Regions from separate parts of the Providencia hangzhouensis genome, predicted to be linked through region 2. Evidence: predicted binding sites of a transcription regulator. Region 2 holds the regulator's gene; each other region holds the start of a gene.
The links. Region 2 encodes CRP, which controls carbon source genes, mostly activating them, when cyclic AMP is high. Its sites were predicted from a motif close to ATGTGANNNNNNTCACAT; they were not measured.

Region 1: the regulator CRP is predicted to act here: its motif matches at 2,999-3,016, upstream of PZ638_RS07725 (NupC/NupG family nucleoside CNT transporter).
Region 3: the regulator CRP is predicted to act here: its motif matches at 4,605-4,622, upstream of PZ638_RS02980 (NupC/NupG family nucleoside CNT transporter).

What each region holds. Positions count from the first base shown of each region.
Region 1 is NZ_CP135052.1:1,760,165-1,767,409, forward strand. Features, by position in the region: gene zipA (cell division protein ZipA) at 1-729, shown strand, start outside; gene ligA (NAD-dependent DNA ligase LigA) at 787-2,802, shown strand; gene PZ638_RS07725 (NupC/NupG family nucleoside CNT transporter) at 3,081-4,265, shown strand; gene PZ638_RS07730 (DUF3820 family protein) at 4,346-4,561, shown strand; tRNA gene PZ638_RS07735 (tRNA-Ala) at 4,636-4,711, opposite strand; tRNA gene PZ638_RS07740 (tRNA-Ala) at 4,754-4,829, opposite strand; gene gltX (glutamate--tRNA ligase) at 5,006-6,427, opposite strand; tRNA gene PZ638_RS07750 (tRNA-Val) at 6,851-6,926, shown strand; tRNA gene PZ638_RS07755 (tRNA-Val) at 6,953-7,028, shown strand; tRNA gene PZ638_RS07760 (tRNA-Val) at 7,063-7,138, shown strand; tRNA gene PZ638_RS07765 (tRNA-Lys) at 7,175-7,245, shown strand, end outside.
Region 2 is NZ_CP135052.1:331,259-338,503, reverse strand. Features, by position in the region: gene PZ638_RS01500 (LysE family translocator) at 1-295, opposite strand, end outside; gene PZ638_RS01495 (hydrolase) at 397-1,380, shown strand; gene PZ638_RS01490 (YheU family protein) at 1,377-1,595, shown strand; gene PZ638_RS01485 (phosphoribulokinase) at 1,773-2,642, shown strand; gene PZ638_RS01480 (OsmC family protein) at 2,733-3,134, opposite strand; gene crp (cAMP-activated global transcriptional regulator CRP) at 3,491-4,123, shown strand; gene PZ638_RS01470 (hypothetical protein) at 4,315-5,892, shown strand; gene PZ638_RS01465 (aspartate aminotransferase family protein) at 5,953-7,185, opposite strand.
Region 3 is NZ_CP135052.1:691,519-698,763, forward strand. Features, by position in the region: gene PZ638_RS02955 (tartrate dehydrogenase) at 1-69, shown strand, start outside; gene prfC (peptide chain release factor 3) at 283-1,872, shown strand; gene PZ638_RS02965 (BON domain-containing protein) at 2,064-2,474, shown strand; gene PZ638_RS02970 (patatin-like phospholipase family protein) at 2,607-3,704, shown strand; gene PZ638_RS02975 (TatD family hydrolase) at 3,697-4,482, shown strand; gene PZ638_RS02980 (NupC/NupG family nucleoside CNT transporter) at 4,788-6,071, shown strand; gene deoC (deoxyribose-phosphate aldolase) at 6,546-7,245, shown strand, end outside.

The DNA of each region.
Region 1 (7,245 bases), 1.4 Mb from region 2:
TCTCCAGTTGAGCCTAATATACAGCCAAAAGCATCGGTTGAACCTGACATTATTATGAACAAGGAGCCTGAGGCTAAATCGCCGGTTCATAATGAGCCTACGATGCATCAACGTACTGAACCCGTTCATGTACCCGAACAACTCACCATTAATATGAGTGAGGAAGTGATTGTTGAGCCAGCCACTGAAACTGTCGCTGAACCACATATTGATTCAACCAAATTGAGAGAAGAGCCTCAGCCGAGCACCTATGAACAAGAGACGCAGCATATTGAGAAGAAAGCTGAGCCGCAGGAAAATTCTGCTACAACAAGTAGCAAGGAGACAGTCCTGGTACTTCACGTAGCCGCTTTGCAAGGGCAGGAACTTCAAGGTGAATTATTACTGCAAAGTATTTTACAAGCCGGTTTCCAATTCGGGGAAATGAAAATATTCCACCGCCATGTGAACCCGTCTGGTACGGGGCCTGTTTTGTTTAGCTTAGCCAACATGGTGAAACCGGGCTCATTCGACCCAGAGACAATGGCTGATTTTACTACCCCAGGGGTTTCCATGTTTATGATGGTCCCGTCTTACGGTGATGCAGGGCAAAACTTCAAATTGATGTTGCAAGCTGCTCAACGTATCGCATCAGATGCGGGAGGGGTTGTTCTTGATGACGAACGCAAAATGCTGACACCTCAAAAAATAGAGGTGTATCATGCTCGAATTAGAAACACATTAAGTTAAATAAACGTTGAACAAAACCCCCATTAATTGGGGGTTTTTTATCTGTATGAGTGAATCATGACTACCAAACAAGAAATAGACGAATTAAAAAAACAGTTACGTCATCATGAATATCAATACCATGTATTAGATGCCCCCGAAATTCCAGACGTAGAATATGACAAGTTAATGCAACGTCTAAAAGAGATAGAGGCACAGCATCCTGAACTTGTCACAAGTGATTCACCGACTCAACGTGTTGGTGCCGCACCATTGGCTGCGTTTGATACCGTACGCCATGAAATTCCTATGCTATCCCTAGATAATGTTTTTGATGAAGAAAGTTACCTTGCGTTTGATAAGCGGGTAAGAGATCGTTTGAAAAATCATCAAGAACTGACTTTTTGTTGTGAGCTCAAGCTCGATGGGTTAGCGGTAAGTTTGTTGTATGAAAATGGTGAATTAGTACAAGCGGCGACTCGTGGTGATGGGACCGTAGGTGAGAATATTACCGCGAATGTACGAACCATACGCGCTATCCCATTGCGTTTAAGGGGAAGCAATATTCCTGATCGCGTTGAGATCCGTGGCGAAGTCTTCATGCCCCAAAAAGGTTTTGAAGCACTAAATGAGCAGGCACGTAAAACGGATGGCAAAGTCTTTGCAAACCCGCGTAATGCGGCTGCGGGTTCGTTACGTCAATTAGACCCACGTATTACCGCTAAAAGGCCACTCACTTTTTATTGTTATGGTGTTGGGCTTGTGGAAGGTGGCTCGTTACCGGACACACATTATGACCGTTTGATGCAATTTAAAGCATGGGGTTTACCGGTTAGTGATTATGTTCAATTACGTGTTGGTCATCAGGCCGTATTAGATTTTTACCATGAAATTGAGCAAGTTCGACCTGACCTTGGCTTTGATATCGATGGGGTAGTCATTAAAGTTAACTCAATCGCGATTCAAGAAGAATTAGGTTTTGTTTCTCGAGCACCTCGCTGGGCGACAGCGTTTAAATTCCCAGCTCAAGAACAAGTCACATTATTAAAAGATGTTGAATTTCAAGTTGGGCGTACAGGTGCTATCACGCCTGTGGCGCGTTTAGAGCCCGTGCAAGTCGCAGGTGTGGTGGTCAGTAATGCGACGTTACACAATGCAGATGAAATTGAACGCCTTGGCGTGCATATCGGTGATACGGTCATTATTCGTCGAGCAGGGGATGTTATTCCACAAATCGTCAGTGTTGTGGTTGACAAGCGACCAACAGATAGCCGTGAAATTGTCTTCCCGACCCATTGCCCTGTATGCGGTTCTGATATCGAACGAGTTGAAGGTGAAGCGGTGGCACGCTGCACCGGTGGGCTTATTTGTGGGGCACAACGCAAAGAAGCACTGAAACATTTTGTCTCACGCCGAGCAATGGATGTGGATGGCATGGGCGATAAAATTATCGACCAGTTAGTCGAAAAAGAGTATGTCAAAACGCCGGCAGATTTGTACCAATTAAGTGCAGGTATTTTAACTGGCCTCGATAGAATGGGGCCGAAGTCGGCACAGAATCTGGTTGATGCACTCAATAAGTCTAAGCAAACAACATTGGCTCGCTTTATTTATGCCCTTGGAATTCGTGAGGTTGGCGAAGCAACGGCGGCAAACTTAGCAGCGCATTACACCACACTTGAGGCTGTGATGGCGGCGGATGAAGAGTCACTAAAAACCGTTCAAGATATTGGTCATGTAGTTGCGAAACATGTGGTCAATTTTTTCCGTGAACCTCATAACCAAGCGGTGATTGAAGATTTACTGACGAAGGCAAATATTCATTGGCCTGAAGTAAAAGTCGTTAATAGTGCAGAAATCGAGAGCCCATTTGCAGGTAAAACAGTGGTGCTAACAGGGTCAATGAGCGTATTGACGCGTGATGAAGCCAAAGACAAGTTAGTGGCTTTAGGTGCAAAAGTCTCAGGAAGCGTCTCGAAGAAAACAGATTTGGTCATTGCAGGTGAGGCCGCTGGTTCTAAATTAGCCAAAGCAAATGAACTTGGCATACGCGTTATTGATGAAAATGAATTGGTTCGTTTGCTGAATATTTAATAGTGAACTATATTCAATTTGACTTAGTTGCCTACGATCTCTGTAGGCAACAATTTTATACGCAGGTTGTTGTAAGTCTTAACTTAAATTCTCAGTAAAATTTCTGTGCAAAAAAAGCGAATGCTAGGAATTGTTATAGTTGAAACGTGATCCCCTTCTTCTTTTTGCAAAATACACCTAGTAAGCTTTCATATTAATGTGACCTCTGTCTCATTTAAATGTTGTCTATTACATAGAATATGCACATAGACTGATTCTTAAATTTGTTGGAGTCGCATATGACCTCGATCCTGCATTTCGTTTTATCTTTAGTAGTAATTGCCGCTCTTGCCATTTTAGCCAGTAGTAACCGTAGAGGAATCCGTCCTCGCTATGTTGTTCAACTACTGGTTATTCAAATTGCATTAGCTTATTTGTTCTTAAAATCGAATATTGGCGAATCTTTTGTTCTTGGTGTGGCAGGGGTATTTACTCACTTGCTAGGCTATGCAGCAGAAGGGACTAAATTTATTTTTGGTGGCATGATTGAAGGGAACTTAGCGTTCTTCTTCTTACAAGTGTTATGCCCAATCATCTTTATTTCTGCGTTGATCGGGATCTTACAGCACGTCAAAATTCTCCCTATCGTGATCCGTATCATCGGTACCGTGTTATCGAAAGTGAATGGTATGGGTAAGTTAGAGTCTTTTAACGCAGTAAGTTCATTGTTACTGGGTCAGTCAGAAAACTTTATTGCGTATAAAGACCAATTGAACCGGATGTCAGACCGCAGAATGTACACCATGGCGGCAACTGCCATGTCAACGGTATCTATGTCTATCGTTGGGGCATACATGACCATGTTAGAGCCGCGTTTTGTGGTCGCTGCATTGGTTCTAAATATGTTTGGTACTTTCGTCGTACTATCACTGATTAACCCGTATCCACCTGAAGGTGAAGAAGATATTCAAATGAGCAACCTGCACGAAGGGCAAAGCTTCTTTGAAATGTTAGGTGAATATATTCTTGCAGGGTTTAAAGTAGCGATTATCGTTTCAGCGATGTTGATTGGTTTTATTGCCCTCATTGCGATGATTAACGGTATTTTCTCAGCTGTATTCGGTATCGACTTCCAAACCATGTTAGGTTACGTATTCTATCCATTTGCATGGATGCTCGGCATTCCTGCCGATGAAGCCTTACAGGTTGGTGGAATTATGGCAGTGAAAATGGTAACGAATGAATTCGTTGCGATGGATGGCTTACAAGCGATTGCTGGTGGGTTATCTGAGCGTTCTGTTGGTATCTTGTCCGTATTCTTAGTTTCTTTCGCTAACTTCTCATCCATCGGTATTATTGCAGGTGCGATTAAAGGTTTAGATGAGAAACAAGGTAATACCGTGGCTCGTTTCGGTTTAAAATTACTGTATGGTTCAACCTTAGTTAGCTTCTTATCCGCAGCGGTTGTTGGGTTAGTTTTGTAATCCACTAAAACATGTTAGATTAAGAAACGGCGTTCAAATGAGCGCCGTTTTTTATGCTTTGATACGAAAGAGAAATAACAATGGAAAAACAAGATCTCATTGATATGGCCAATACGTATATGCCATTTGGTAAATATAAAGGCTGTATATTAATTGATTTACCTGAAGAATATTTATTATGGTTCTATAAGAAAGGAGAGTTCCCTGCTGGACGTTTAGGGCAGTTAATGGAGATGACCCTAGGAATAAAAATAGAAGGCTTAGAAGGGCTGGTAAAGCCACTAAAGTGCAAGTAATACAGGGTTAAGTAGATAGCTTTATATAGTTGGTGAAAAAGTAGAATAATAAATAAATGTGAGATAAATATGATTGGTGGAGCTAAGCGGGATCGAACCGCTGACCTCTTGCATGCCATGCAAGCGCTCTCCCAGCTGAGCTATAGCCCCAATCGAAATGTTTTGTATTGTGCCACCTAACAGGGAATTAGATGGTGGAGCTAAGCGGGATCGAACCGCTGACCTCTTGCATGCCATGCAAGCGCTCTCCCAGCTGAGCTATAGCCCCAAACAAAATCTTTTGGACGGGATGCATCATATTCAAGCTAAGTTAGAGTGTCAATAAAATAATCGGGTTTTAGGTTTAATTGCTGAAATATAGAACATTTTGCAATCAGTTGAGTGGAGAAGGGAGGATGAATCAGAGAATTGGCCCCCAATAAATTGAGGGCCAATAATATTAAATTATTGAGCAGAAGCTTCACGTTCAGCGATAAACGCTAAGGCTTTCTCAATACGAGTGATAGAGCGAGCTTGACCGATAGCGTGAACGGTCACATCAAGGCCTGGAGACTGGCCAGCACCTGTCACAGCAACACGTAAAGGCATACCCACTTTACCCATACCCACTTCTAATTCAGCGGCAGTTGCTTCGATGGCTTGATGAACATTCTCAGCCGTCCAATCAGTGATCGCAGCTAATTTATCTTTTACGACTTCTAAAGGCTGACGAGCAACAGGTCGCAAGTGTTTTTTCGCCGCATCAGCGTCAAATTCTTCGAAATCTTGGTAGAAATAGTGGCAAGATTCCGCCATTTCTTTTAATGTTTTACAACGTTCACCAAGTAATTTGATTAGATCAACTAATTGAGGTCCTGTGCTGGTATCAATATTCTGTTGTTCAATATGCCATGCAAGATAGGTTGCAACTTCTTCTGCTGGTAATGAATTAATATAGTGGTGGTTTAACCATTGCAGTTTTTCAGTATTAAACGCGCTTGCTGACTTGCTGATAGCGTCAAGGCTGAAATACTCTTTCATTTCTTCAACAGTGAAAATCTCTTGGTCGCCATGAGACCAACCTAAACGCACAAGGTAGTTAAGAAGTGCTTGCGGCAAATAACCGTCATCACGATATTGCATAACACTAACCGCACCATGACGTTTTGATAGTTTTTTACCGTCATCACCTAGGATCATCGAAACGTGAGCATACACAGGTACTGGTGCCCCTAATGCTTTTAGAATGTTGATTTGGCGAGGCGTGTTGTTGATATGGTCTTCACCACGAATAACGTGGGTAATTTCCATATCCCAGTCATCAATAACCACACAGAAGTTGTAAGTTGGTGAACCATCAGTACGACGAATAATTAAATCGTCCAGCTCTTGGTTACTAAATTCAATTGGCCCACGAATTTTGTCGTCAAAAATAACGGAACCTTCTTGTGGGTTACGGAAACGAACAACGTGCGGCTCATCAGGTGTATGGTTGTGTGCATGGTCACGGCAGCAGCCATCATAACGAGGCTTTTCATTATTTGCCATTTGCTCTTCACGTAACGCCTCTAAGCGCTCTTTCGAACAATAACAACGATAAGCGGTACCCGCATCTAACATTTGGTCAATGACATCATTATAACGGTCAAAGCGTTTAGTTTGATAGTAAGGACCTTCATCCCAATTTAAATTCAACCAGTTCATACCGTCCATAATGGCGTCGATAGCTTCCTGAGTTGAGCGTTCTAAGTCAGTATCTTCAATACGCAGGACAAATTCGCCCTGATTGTGGCGACTAAATAACCAGGAATACAGAGCGGTACGTGCACCACCAACGTGTAAATAGCCAGTTGGGCTTGGTGCAAAACGGGTTTTGATTTTACTCATCGAGATTGCCTTAATTGCAAAACATGTTTTTGAAGCGCTTATCTGTTTACTGTTTAGAAGACTAAAAACAGGCACAATTAACTTGATGGCGAGTTTGATGTTCTAAGCAGTGAAATGTCTAAGCATTGCTAAAATGTATATCTATTCTATCATCCTACAATGATTCCTCAATCAAGTTATCAGGATAGAAGACAAGAAATTAGTTTGTTTCGCCAAATTTGACATAAATAAATACGCTTTAAAAATAGTTTCTGTTTTTTTCTTAAAAGAATAAAGAGAAAATGATAGGTAATTGATTAAAAAGGCAGCTTTTCTGGTGAATATTGAAACATCTTGATTATTTTTGCAACGAACGAAAAAAATCTATTGAAAAAGCGTTGACTCAGAACTCAGTATCCCTATAATGCACCTCCATCGACGACGGGGCGATTAGCTCAGTTGGTAGAGCACCTCCCTTACAAGGAGGGGGTCAGTGGTTCGAGCCCGCTATCGCCCACCACCGTTGACGATGAAAAATAAATAATTGGGCGATTAGCTCAGTTGGTAGAGCACCTCCCTTACAAGGAGGGGGTCAGTGGTTCGAGCCCGCTATCGCCCACCAATTATTTATTATAATGTAGTATAAGTCATGAAGTGGGCGATTAGCTCAGTTGGTAGAGCACCTCCCTTACAAGGAGGGGGTCAGTGGTTCGAGCCCGCTATCGCCCACCACTTCATCAGTTATTTGCATTAAAACACAATTTAGATGGGTCGTTAGCTCAGTCGGTAGAGCAGTTGACTTTTAATCAATTGGTCGCAGGTTCGAATCCTGCACGACC
Region 2 (7,245 bases):
TCAGTGGGGCATAATTTGCTGTCGCTGTTTTCCATGCTAGCCATAGCAAATATAGACTTCCGGCGAATTTTAAGGCGACATGAAGCGCAGGATAGAGCAATAAAAGTGCAGCAACCCCGAATGCGGAGAGATAGAGTATTGACTGCATCCCTAACATAATACCAAGGCATAATATTATTGTATGGCGAAAACCGTAGTTTGCTGCACTTGACGTTAGCAACATATTGTTAGGGCCGGGAGTGACTGCAGCAATGAATAAAAACGTAAAAAGAGAAAAAACCAGCCCCAATGTCATTTATAATTTAGCCTCAAACTCAAATTTGTTTACTTGCATCACAAAAAAATAACAGTATGTTATGTGACTCACAAGAGTCCCCATTAAATAAAAATAAGGCTATGTCAGAAAACTTTCGTCCAATAAGTTGGGCTAAAAATCCACACCTCCAAACATTACTGCCAAGGATTTTCCGTAGAACACCGAAAATCAAACCAATATGGCAGCGGCTTGAATTGCCTGATGGCGATTTTATCGATCTCGCTTGGAGTGAAAAACCTGAGCTAGCGGCACATAAGCCACGTTTAGTGATCTTCCATGGTCTCGAAGGCAATTTTAAGAGCCCTTATGCCCACGGGATGCTAGAAACGGCCCAAAAGCATGGTTGGTTGGGTGTAATTATGCATTTTCGCGGTTGTAGCGGTGAACCCAATCGCCAACAGCGAATTTACCATTCAGGTGAAACCAGTGATGCTCGCTATTTTCTCCGTTGGTTAAAACAAACCTATGGTGATACGCCGACGGCCGCAGTCGGCTATTCTCTTGGTGGTAATATGTTAGCGTGCTATCTCGCAGAAAGTGGGCAAAATGCAGATTTAGATGCGGGCGTCGTGGTTTCGGCCCCATTAATGCTAGAAGCCTGTTCTTTGCGGATGGAAAAAGGAATATCTCAATTCTATCAACGCTATTTACTAAATGGCTTAAAACGTAATGCAACGCGTAAATTGGTACGCTACCCTGGCTCACTACCTTTAAACTTGCTGCAGCTTAAACAACTAAAACGCATCCGTGAATTTGATGATGTGATCACTGCTCGTATTCATGGTTTTGATGATGCGACAGATTATTATCAAAAATGCAGCGCATTACCTAAATTAGCTTACATCACGAAGCCAACATTGATTATCCACGCTAAAGATGACCCATTTATGGCGCCTGAGGTTGTTCCTGATTTATCATTTTTACCCCACAATGTGGAATACCAAATGACAGAACATGGTGGGCACGTAGGCTTTGTGAGCGGTACCTTGAGAAAACCGCAAATGTGGTTAGAAACACGCATCCCTCAATGGTTAACGCCTTATTTAGATAAGGAAATAATGTGATTATTCCTTGGCAAGAACTTGAACCTGAAACATTGGAAAACCTAATTGAAAGCTATGTCTTACGGGAAGGAACCGACTACGGCTCCCATGAAAAAAGCTTACAAGATAAGGTCAACGATGTGAAACGGCAGTTAGTTTCTGGTGAAATTGTGCTAGTCTGGTCTGAATTGCATGAATCGGTTAATTTCATGCCTAAGGGGAGTTTTTCTGTCTGATGTTTTTATTCTATGGTTCATTTTTACGTCATCATCTATCATGAATTAAGTTACAGGTTTTCCACACAATCATGTCGTAAAACCATCAAATAAAACTCAAAACCCTAACACCCGTTAATCCGCTTCATGCACTATTGATTAAAATAGTGCTTATAAGCGCAACACAGGGAGTCCACGATGTCCAAAAAGCACCCAATCATTGCTATCACTGGTTCGAGCGGAGCTGGCACAACCTCAACTAGCCAAGCATTTCGTAAAGTTTTTCACCAATTAAATATCCAACCAGCAACATTAGAAGGGGATAGCTTTCATCGCTATACACGCCCTGAAATGGATATGGCTATCCGTAAAGCCAGAGAACAAGGCCGGCACATCAGTTACTTTGGCCCCGAAGCGAATGATTTTGCGTTGCTTGAACAAACCTTAATCGACTATGCAAAAACAGGTTGTGGGCAGTCCCGTAAATATCTACATACTTATGATGAAGCGGTACCGTATGGCTTGCAACCTGGGACATTTACCCCTTGGGAGCCGCTACCAGACAAAACAGATATTTTATTTTATGAGGGGCTGCATGGTGGCGTTGTCACTCCAGAACATAATGTTGCACAACATGTTGATTTGCTTGTAGGTGTTGTCCCTATTGTCAACCTCGAATGGATCCAAAAATTGATCCGCGATACCACAGAGAGAGGGCACTCCCGCGAAGCGGTTATGGACTCTGTTGTACGTTCAATGGGGGACTATATTAATTACATCACGCCACAATTTTCTCGCACCCATATCAATTTTCAACGCGTTCCTACGGTAGACACCTCTAACCCATTTTCGGCTAAAGCTATCCCATCACAAGACGAAAGCTTTATTGTGATCCGCTTTCGTGGGCTAGAGCAAATTGATTTCCCCTATTTGCTGTCAATGATATCCGGCTCTTTTATTTCAGCAATGAATACAATTGTCGTCCCAGGAGGGAAACTCAGTTTAGCAATGGAATTAATTATGGCACCAATAGTCGAAAAACTAATTAATCAAAAGAACAACAGTTAAATTATTTTTTGATTAAAAAATAAGATGCTTATCATTAATTAAGGTAAGCATCTTTCAATTCAAATATATTAATAAAAATTAAATTTATTTTTAGTTTTTTATTTCAAAGCTGTGTGTGACTTCAACGGTTTTCTCTAACATCAATGCGACTGAGCAATATTTCTCAGCAGAAAGTTGAACGGCACGTTCGACTGCTTTTTCCGTTAATTCATTCCCTGTCACAATAAAATGCAAATGGATTTTCACAAAATAACGAGGGGCTTCTTCACGACGTTGTGAGGTTAATTTAACTTCACAATCCGTAATATCGTAGCGGCCCTTTTGCAAAATCGAAACGACATCAATTGCGCTACAACCCCCCGCTGCCATTAACACCATTTCCATTGGGCTTGGGGCTTTATCACCCGCATTGCCATCCATCATCACCTGGTGCCCAGACGCAGACTCTCCTAAGAAAGAAAGCCCTTCAACCCACTTTACTCTTGCTTCCATTGTATTTCCCCTTGAAATGAAATCGGTTTAAAGGCTACATTGTTCCATAGATATAAGGAATGTTATATCAACTTTATTTGGCTGAAGCGATACAGGGAAGACTTTCTTTATTGAATATGCTACAAACAATACTTAGTTGATAGGATTAAGATCAAAACTCAACAGTTTAATTGATCATATTATAGTGTTGATATCAATTTGCGTTACCAAGAGCAATCAAAAACGCTGAAGTAATCAGCCCCTTGATTATTTAAAGGTATATAAGGCAAATTAATATGCTAAGCTAGTGACTTTAAAGCCAGCCTTTCTAGTACGTTTTTCCGAATGGCTGCAATAACATACAGAGGATAACGCTAATGGTTCTCGGCAAGCCACAAACAGACCCTACTCTTGAATGGTTTTTGTCACACTGCCATATTCATAAATATCCATCCAAGAGCACTCTTATCCATCAGGGTGAGAAAGCAGAAACCCTTTACTATATCGTTAAAGGTTCGGTGGCTGTTTTAATTAAAGATGAAGAAGGCAAAGAAATGATCCTCTCTTACCTGAATCAGGGGGATTTCATTGGTGAGCTTGGGTTATTTGAAGAAGGGCAAGAACGTACTGCGTGGGTTAGAGCAAAAATCGCCTGCGAAGTTGCTGAAATTTCATATAAAAAATTCCGTCAATTGATTCAGGTTAACCCTGATATTTTAATGCGCCTTTCTGCGCAAATGGCTAGTCGCCTACAAACAACATCTGAGAAAGTCGGTAACCTCGCATTCTTAGACGTTACAGGCCGTATTGCTCAAACTCTATTAAATTTAGCCAAACAACCTGATGCGATGACACATCCAGACGGTATGCAAATCAAAATTACCCGTCAGGAAATAGGCCAAATCGTGGGTTGTTCCCGTGAAACAGTTGGCCGTATTTTGAAAATGTTAGAAGACCAAAACCTGATCTCTGCACATGGTAAAACAATTGTGGTTTACGGCACACGTTAATTAACCTTTCAGCCTGGCCACCTTTGGCTGGGCTATTATTGTAAACAGCGGTATATCAATGATATAGCGCTGTTTTTCATTTCTTTGCTTATGGCCCCTTTATTGACTTTCTAGCACACTCGCGTTTTTTGATATTAATTAAAATATACTTATATAAAATAATTAATAATTAATCATCCGAGATTTTATATATGCGCACTATTACTAGCACAAAAAACCAAGTTATTTCGCCACAATTAGAAAATAACAAAAAAGATTTTATTAAGAATAAAACCTTTTTTGAAAACTTACAATATGCAAATCAAGCATCTGTAAATTCCCCCACATTAGTGAAACAACCTACAGAACAGATAAAAAAGACACCACGTGAAAACTTTGTATCTTCATTAAATATAGGAAGTTTGCTACCTAATACCCAGCCAACTCATAAGACATTTTATCCTAAGCATAAAACTATTTTTGAAACTCAAAAAAATAAAAATATTGACATCCGCTCTATCGATTTCAAGACTAGCCTTGATTTTTTTAAAAATATGCCTAGTTCTCAAGATCAGAGCTTAGTTTCTCGCTATCCCCTCATATTTAAAAATTCGAGAAAAATAGAAAAAAATTTTACCCCAGTAGAAGACCATTCAATTACCCATAAAACTCAGGAAGACTTACCAATGCAAACAAGTAAAAAAAACAACGTTGAAACCTCAACGTTTGTAGATTTTCATTTAAACCGTTCCGCAGGTATGCTATCTAATTTTAAATATAAAATAAAATCCATTCATGAAAAAAGTATTCGCAAGTTCAGAGATGTTTTTAAAACAAATAAAAAGGAAGAACTATGCGTTAAATTTGAAAATGGCGAGGCTAAGATTATAGATAAAACTACTATAACCAGTCAAAATTTAATAAAAAAACACGAAAAAATTAAAGATTCGAATAAAGAAGTATTTCAAGATAATAATCAATTAAATAATATCAATACTCTAGACTCTACTGAACCATCACCTGACAAAAATAAAGAGTGCGGAAATATTTTTAATAAAATGGAATCAGCCATTAGCACGTTAGAAGATCATTTCAATGAATCTACCACAAATAAACAACTAGCTTGGGACAATGATGGTATTGACTGGTATAAAGCACAAGATGAAAGTCTAAATACAGAGAGTAGCGAACTTGTTAAACAAGCGTATTCACAAGATATTATTGATGATGCAACTCGCATAATAAATAAGTCAGACTCTGATATTATCAGTGAAAATGCAAAAACAATATTTAATGAATTTTTTAGTGATAACCATCAGAATTCAAGCATTAATTTTTATTCGAGTAATGAAAGTATAAACTCTAATTTATCTGGTTATGTTTCAGAGAATTCTGTCGATTCTGGGTATAGTTCAGAAAACAAGAAGAAAGAAACAGTGGTTAATTTAACCACCTCCGAAAACCACACAAAATCTAAAATAACAGATAATTTAGATCGGAAAGAAAAATCAATTATTAGAAAAAAAAAGCCTAATATCAAAATACGCCACACCGAAAAATCAAAAGCTCGCAAACAATTTATTAGTAATGGATATAAATTATCGCAAAGTAAAGAAGAACAAACAATAATCCCTAAAAATAAAATACCAAAAGCTAAAAGCTTAGAGTATACCTTGCAAGACCCACAAAAAACATTAGAAGATATAAAAAACCTTATGACAGAAATAGTCAAAGAAGAAGCTCATATATCTCACCTTCAATCTGAATTAAGCCTCTTGGATAATAAATAACCGCTTGCTTAAGGAACTAGTTGCAGAGACATTAATGCCTCTGCAACTTTCAATTAATCATTAACTCAGTAACTTCTCTATTGCCGTTTCTAATTTCGCCATGCCGCTATTAATTTCTTCTTCCGAAATAATCAGCGAAGGCGTAAAACGTAAAACATTAGTGCCTGCATTGAGCATCATCAGCCCTTCTACTGCGCTGGCTTGCAGGATATCTTTCGAGCGGTTCAATAGTTTGCCGTCAAGCTCAGCACCAATTAAGAGCCCCATTCCTCTGATCTCAGAAAAAATGTGGTATTTATCGTTAAGCTTATTCAAATGAGCAATAAACAATTCACGGCGCTTTTGAACGCCATTTAATACATCTTCTGTATTAATAATATCAAACGCCGCATTACCTACTGCACAAGCTAATGGATTACCGCCATAAGTGGTACCATGCGAACCCACTTCCATCGTTTTCGCAATTTCTTCAGTAGTAATCATTGCACTGATAGGGAAACCGCCACCCAATGCTTTTGCCGTGGTTAAAATATCAGGCACAACGTTGTAATGCATATAAGAAAATAATTTACCTGTACGCCCCATACCGCTTTGTACTTCATCAAAAATCAACAATGCATTATTTTCATCACATAGCTTGCGAACTCCTTGCAGGAATTCTGATGTCGCAGGGGTGACACCACCTTCCCCTTGTACGGGCTCTAACACCACAGCACAGGTATTTTCATCAATGACCGCTTTGACCGCATCCAGGTCATTAAAAGGCACATGAATAATATCCGCAGGCTTTGGCCCAAAACCATCTGCATATTTCGCTTGCCCGCCCACCGAAACGGTAAATAATGTGCGCCCATGGAAGGCTTGTTTGAAAGCAATAATCTTCGTTTTATATGGGTTATATTTGGTGATAGCGTAACGACGCGCTAATTTAAACGCGGCTTCGTTAGCTTCTGAGCCTGAATTCACAAAAAACGCACGGTCAGCAAATGTCGCATTCGTAAGTTTTTGTGCTAACTTTAGCGCCTGCTCGTTGGTGAAAATATTACTGACATGCCATAGCTTTTCGCTTTGTTCACGCACAGCAGCCACCAAACTAGGGTGACAATGCCCTAAAGCAAGAACCGCGATCCCACCAGCAAAATCAATATATTCTTTACCTTGCTGATCCCAGACACGGCTACCTTCACCTTTAACTGGAATAAATTCCGCCGGCGAAAAAATAGGCAACATAACTTGATCGAAAGTCTGCCGATTAACTGCGTGTTGTTCTGCTGCTGCGTATTGTTCTGACATACCCCTCACCTGCTCTTATTTAATGCGATAATGAAAATATAATCATTAAATATGAATAAA
Region 3 (7,245 bases), 360 kb from region 2:
CGTGATATGGGCGGCGATGCCAGTACGCAGGCGTTAGGGGATGAAATAGCCCGTTTGGTCAGTGCTTAGTTGATGCATAAAGACGGTGTTTATTGAGTCAATTTAGTGAGCCATCGAGGGACTGTTTTGCCTGTTCCTCGATGCTTTGATTGTTAATACCCCCAAGATCTGCGAAAATATCCGCCAATTTTGATTAACAAGACGGATTTGCGACGCCAAGAGCCACATTGAGCCTCTTCGAATGCTTATACAAATCTGTATATAAACGAAAAGAACGGTTAAATGACAGATCAGAACTTTCTCCATGAAGTTAGCACACGCAGAACGTTTGCTATCATATCCCACCCCGATGCGGGTAAAACCACAATAACCGAAAAAGTGTTATTGTTTGGGCACGCTATTCAACGTGCTGGTACGGTAAAAGGCCGTGGCTCTAACCAACACGCTAAATCTGACTGGATGGAAATGGAAAAGCAGCGTGGTATTTCGATTACCACCTCTGTTATGCAGTTTCCTTATAATGATTGTCTTGTTAACTTATTGGATACCCCAGGTCACGAAGACTTCTCTGAAGATACTTATCGTACATTAACGGCAGTTGACTGCTGCTTGATGGTCATTGACTCGGGTAAAGGGGTTGAAGACCGGACACGTAAACTGATGGAAGTCACTCGTCTACGTGACACTCCAATCTTAACTTTCATGAATAAGTTGGACCGTGATATTCGTGACCCAATGGAATTAATGGATGAAGTGGAAAATGAGCTGAAAATTGCTTGTTGTCCAATCACATGGCCTATTGGTTGTGGTAAATTATTCAAGGGTGTTTATCATTTATTACGTGATGAAACAATCCTATACCAAACAGGCCAAGGTCACACTATTCAAGAAGTCCGTATAATTAAAGGGCTGAATAACCCAGATCTTGATGCTGCCGTAGGTGATGAATTAGCGGCACAGTTACGTGATGAGTTGGAATTGGTTCAAGGGGCATCTCATGAATTTGACCATGACGCATTCTTGCAGGGTGAATTAACCCCTGTCTTTTTCGGAACAGCGTTAGGTAACTTTGGTGTTGACCATATGCTAGATGGCCTAGTGGAATGGGCTCCTCAGCCACAACCGCGCCAAACAGATTTACGCCAAGTTAATGCGACAGAAGAAAAGTTCACCGGTTTCGTATTTAAAATCCAAGCAAATATGGACCCGAAACACCGTGATCGTGTTGCGTTTATGCGTATTGTTTCAGGTACTTATGAAAAAGGCATGAAACTACGCCAAGTGCGTATCAAAAAAGACGTGGTCATTTCTGATGCTTTAACCTTTATGGCGGGGGATCGCTCTCAGGTCGAAAACGCCTATGCAGGGGACATCATTGGGTTACATAACCATGGTACGATTCAAATCGGTGATACCTTCACACAAGGTGAAGAGCTCAAATTTACGGGTATTCCTAACTTTGCCCCTGAATTATTCCGCCGTATTCGCTTACGTGATCCGCTAAAACAAAAACAACTGTTAAAAGGCCTCGTTCAGTTATCTGAAGAGGGTGCAGTACAGGTGTTCCGCCCGTTAACTAACAATGATTTAATTGTTGGTGCGGTAGGTGTGCTGCAGTTTGACGTGGTGGTTTCGCGTTTGAAAAGCGAATATAACGTTGAAGCTATTTATGAAGCCGTTAACGTTTCTACTGCGCGTTGGGTTGAGTGTGATGATGCGAAGAAATTCGAAGAGTTTAAACGCAAAAATGAGCAAAACTTAGCCCTTGATGGTGGCGACAACTTGTCTTATATCGCACCGACTATGGTGAATTTGAACCTGACTAGTGAACGTTACCCTGACGTTAAATTCCGCAAAACACGCGAACACTAATTGTGTTTATGACCCACGACTAGCATAGTTAGTGGGTCATCTTATTTCGAACTTCATTTAAAGCAACTTTCCCTGTTTTTTTATGCTTATCATCAAGAATATTCTGTCTTTATCACCTTTCTCTTTATTTTTTATGTTTTTTTACTTAGGCTATATTATTCGTTGTCCATTGCAGTGAAAGGAAGGTTTTTATGAAAAAAGCAAAACTATTGAGTTTGTTAGGAGTTATTGGGTTGAGCTGGGCGCTCGCGGCTTGTAGCTCATCATCAGATAGCGCTTTGAAAAAACAAGCCTCAGAAACCTGGGACAGTGCATCTAAGACCGTTGAAATGGCAGGTAAAGATACTGGGAATGCCATTTCGAGTGGCGCTAAAAACACCGGTGACTACATTGATGACTCCGCGATTACGGCGGATGTAAAAGGAAAATTACTGGGTACGAAAGGTATTTCGAGTAACAGCGTATCAGTAAAAACAGTCAATGGTGTTGTTTACTTATCAGGCTTTGTTAAATCAGCCGATCAAATTGATAAAATTACCCAAGTGGCATCGCAAGTCAATGGGGTAAAATCAGTACAAAATGGTTTAGTCATCGCTAACTAATCAGTAAATAAATGTCTCAATAGCTCATATTGCTGAATATTTATTGTACAATGCGGATAGAATGGGCTTTCAAAGGGAAGCTCATTCTGTTTTTGAGCTATTTAAAGTGAACTTCTGTCATTCAGAGGCATTATGGGAAAACACGTTTCAGTTACACTCGGCACGATTGAGCCGCTTGCATTCTTTGATAATATCAACTCGGGAAAAACTGCCCTGATTTGTGAAGGTGGCGGTCAACGAGGAATTTTTACTGCGGGTGTACTGGATGAGTTTCTTATCTCTGATTTCAACCCTTTTGACCTGATGATAGGCACTTCAGCTGGGGCTCAAAATCTTTCTGCGTATATTTGTGGGCAAGCAGGTTATGCACGCCGTGTGATCACGCGTTATACGACTAATTCGGCATTTTTCAATCCACTGCGCTTTATCCGCGGCGGTCATCTGATTGATTTAGATTGGCTCGTCGACACCACAGCAAAGGAATTCCCATTACGTATACAAGCAGGGCTCGATTTATTAAATTCAGGCCGTGAATTCTATATGGGAGCAAGCCGCAGTGATGATTTTTCCGCTGCTTTTCTAAAGCCTGACGCAGACAACTGGCTCGATATTATTCGTGCATCCAGCGCTATTCCGGGCTTTTATCGTGAAGGTGTCGAATTTGATGGCACGCTTTACCAAGATGGTGGCATTAGTGCTGCTATCCCAGTTGAAGAGGCATACCGCCGCGGTGCAGAGACTATTGTGGTGATCCGTACCGTTCCTTCCCAAATGTATTTTACCCCTGAATGGGTGAAAAGAATGACTCGGTGGCTGGAAGGGGATAAAAATGGCCTACAACGTATGGCCGCGATGCTAAAAGTTCATCTGAAAAGCTACCGTAGAACACAAGAATTTATTGAAAACCCACCAAAAGATGTACAGGTCTTTGAGATTTATCCACCTGTTCCACTGAAAAGTAGTGCGCTGGGTAGTAAGGTATCTTCGCTTAATCAAGATTACCATACGGGGCGCCGGTGTGGTCGCTATTTTATTGCAGCACTGGGTGATGCCTTTGACCACAACACAAATCGCTTTAGCCATACTTTGGCACAGAAAATTGAGTCTAACCCATTAGATATTCAGCTTGAGCCACAAGTACCGAATGAGCTCATTCCTGAATTGGCGGCGGAGCCTGTTACCTCAATGCCTTTGGCCGCAATATCCGCAAATGAAAATCGTGATGGCTAAACGTCAATTTATTGATACTCATTGCCATTTTGATTTCCCACCTTTTAGTGATTCCTTCACTGAAAGTTTGCAGCTTGCTCAACAAAGTGGGGTGAGTGATATTATCATTCCTACAGTGAGTATGGATAATTTTGCACGAGTTTGGCAACTGGCACAGCAGTACCCGCAGCTGCATGCCGCTATGGGGTTTCATCCGTTATATTTGAGTCAGTTTCAAGAGCAACATATTGATATATTGACTGATTATCTAGCTAAAAAGAATAAAAAGTGTGTGGCGATAGGGGAGATTGGGCTTGACCTCTATATGCAAAACCCGCAATTTGAGCGCCAGCAAGTGGTGTTGTCCGCACAATTAAAGTTAGCGAAACAGTTTGATTTACCAGTTATTTTACATTCACGTAAAAGCCATGACCCATTAGCTGCGATGCTACGTCGTTTTGATGTCCCAGCTCGTGGCGTTGTGCATGGTTTTGCCGGCAGTCTATCTCAAGCCCAAGCCTTTGTTAAACTTGGCTATTATATTGGTGTTGGTGGCACAATTACTTATGACAGAGCGAATAAAACTCGCCATGTGATGTCGCAACTCCCTTTGACTTCATTATTATTCGAAACGGATGCCCCTGATATGCCAGTTTCAGGTTTTCAAGGCGAACCAAATCGTCCTGAACGTATTGAGTGGGTTTTTCGTTCATTATGTGAGCTTCGCCACGAATCCCCTGCAGAAATAGCCCAACAACTTTACAACAATAGTTTGTCGTTATTTAATCTCACCAAGTAAAATCGCATACGGAATCATAAATAATATTTATATAATTTCACTAATTGGCTATTAAAATCTATTTAGTTTTTATTGTGCTTAATTGGGACTTTAGTGCCTTTACAGATTAAACTGAATAGTTTTTGTGACTTTTGTCACATTATGTGAATTTTTGTTGTTTATTGCAGTATGTATTTGTGATGAGTATTGCGGGTTATTGGTGATGACTAGGTATAATCATCAAATTAAGAGTCAAGGTGACTTACACGTTTCCTTATATATCAACCTAAAATAAAGTGAACAGGGATCCTTCCATGCAGCTCATTATGAGTATTATCGGAATGGCGGTACTTATCGCGATAGCTATTCTATTTTCCAGCAATCGCCGAGCAATTAGACTACGCACAGTTGGCGGCGCATTTTTAATTCAATTAGCCATTGGTGCATTTGTTCTTTATGTTCCAGCGGGGCGTAGTGTGCTCCAAGGGATGTCTGACGCGGTTTCTAAAGTTATTGGATATGGTCAAGATGGGATGAGCTTCATCTTTGGCGGCCTTGTTTCCGATAAAATGTTTGAACTGTTTGGTGGCGGTGGCTTTATTTTCGCTTTCCGCGTTTTACCAATTATTGTTTTCTTCTCATCATTAATTGCTGTCCTTTATTATTTAGGGATCATGCAGTTAGTGATTAAAGTTCTTGGTGGTGGTCTGCAAAAAATATTGGGAACCTCAAGAACAGAATCGTTATCTGCAACAGCAAATATTTTTGTTGGGCAAACGGAAGCACCATTGGTTGTTCGCCCTTATATTGCAACAATGACGACATCAGAGCTGTTTGCCATTATGTGTGGTGGTTTAGCTTCTGTAGCGGGTTCAGTTTTGGCCGGCTACGCCCAAATGGGTGTACCAATGGAATACCTGATTGCTGCCTCCTTTATGGCCGCTCCAGGTGGTTTATTATTCGCCAAACTGATGGTTCCAGAAACAGAAGATGTAAAAGATAGGGTTGATGCGACAGATTTAGTCGCTGAAGATGAACGCCCTGCCAATATCATTGATGCGGCCGCTTCTGGGGCATCATCAGGGATGCAACTAGCGCTGAACGTGGGGGCAATGTTATTGGCCTTTATCGCTTTGATTGCATTGATCAATGGCATCTTAGGTGGTATTGGTGGCTGGTTTGATTATCCACAATTATCACTGGAATTATTATTAGGTTGGCTATTTGCCCCAATCGCATACTTGATTGGTGTGCCGTGGAGTGAAGCGACAATTGCCGGTTCTTTTATCGGCCAAAAAGTTGTTGTGAATGAGTTTGTCGCATTCATGAACTTCGGTGAATACATGAAAGCGGATGCTGAAGTACTGGCGGCAGGTAAACAAGTGCTTTCCGACCATACTAAAGCGATTATTTCGTTTGCATTATGTGGTTTTGCTAACCTTTCATCCGTCGCTATCTTACTCGGTGGTTTAGGCGGAATGGCGCCAAATCGCCGTGGTGATGTCGCTCGTTTAGGTATGAAAGCGGTTATGGCTGGTACCCTGTCTAACTTAATGAGTGCAACCATTGCTGGCTTTTTCTTGACGTTAGGCGCAGCAGCCGTAATTTAATTTATATTTGCTATCAGCTAATCCAATTAAACGGAAGGGGATTAATCCTTCCGTTTTCATTTTGATTCGTTATATTCTTTTATGACTTTTTATATCAATCGTAAATTTTCAACTATTCTTAACTTAGTCAATCAATGATAAAGAAAATATTGAAAAAGCCATTTGAGAGAAGAATTGATGGCGATAGATGGTATAATTTGATCTATATCACATTTTTTATTTTAATAATGTAACATTCAGTCGATTAATGTGATTTGTAGCACATAAAATGGCATCATTCCATGGTCAAATAGGCATTAGTAAGCTGCTATGGAACTGCTAGTTCTCAGAGTCTAGGACTCTAGGGCATGATGCGGTGAGAAGGATCTCAGCTGCTCAGTTCGGAAAGAATCCGACTAGCATCTTTAAGGAACCAAGCCCGCTCGCCAACAAAGAACGTGTCGTTCTGAAGAATTAACAACGTTGGAGAGTTATATGACTGATTTAAAAGCGGCCGCACAACGCGCGCTGTCACTTATGGATTTAACCACTTTAAATGATGACGATACTGATGCGAAAGTCATCGCACTGTGTCATCAGGCGAAAAGCCCAGCAGGCAATACCGCTGCAATCTGTATTTACCCTCGTTTTATTCCCATTGCACGTAAAACATTACGTGAGCAAGGCACTCCAGATGTGCGTATTGCAACGGTTACGAATTTCCCACACGGTAACGATGATATTGATATCGCATTAGCTGAAACCAAAGCAGCAATTGCTTACGGTGCGGATGAAGTTGATGTTGTTTTCCCTTATCGTGCGCTGATTGCCGGTAATGAACAAATTGGTTTTGATTTAGTGAAAGCCTGTAAAGACGCTTGTGCGGCTGCGAATGTGTTGCTGAAAGTAATCATTGAGACAGGTGAGTTAAAAGATGCAGCACTAATCCGTAAGGCTTCTGAAATTTCAATTAAAGCGGGCGCTGATTTTATTAAAACCTCGACAGGTAAAGTACCTGTTAATGCAACATTAGAAAGCGCGGAAATCATGATGCAAGTCATCCGTGATATGGGCGTTGAAAAAACAGTCGGCTTTAAACCTGCTGGTGGTGTACGTACCGCAGAAGAAGCAGCAGAATACTTAGCGTTAGCGGGACGAATTTTAGGTGACAATTGGGCAGATAGCCGCCACTTCC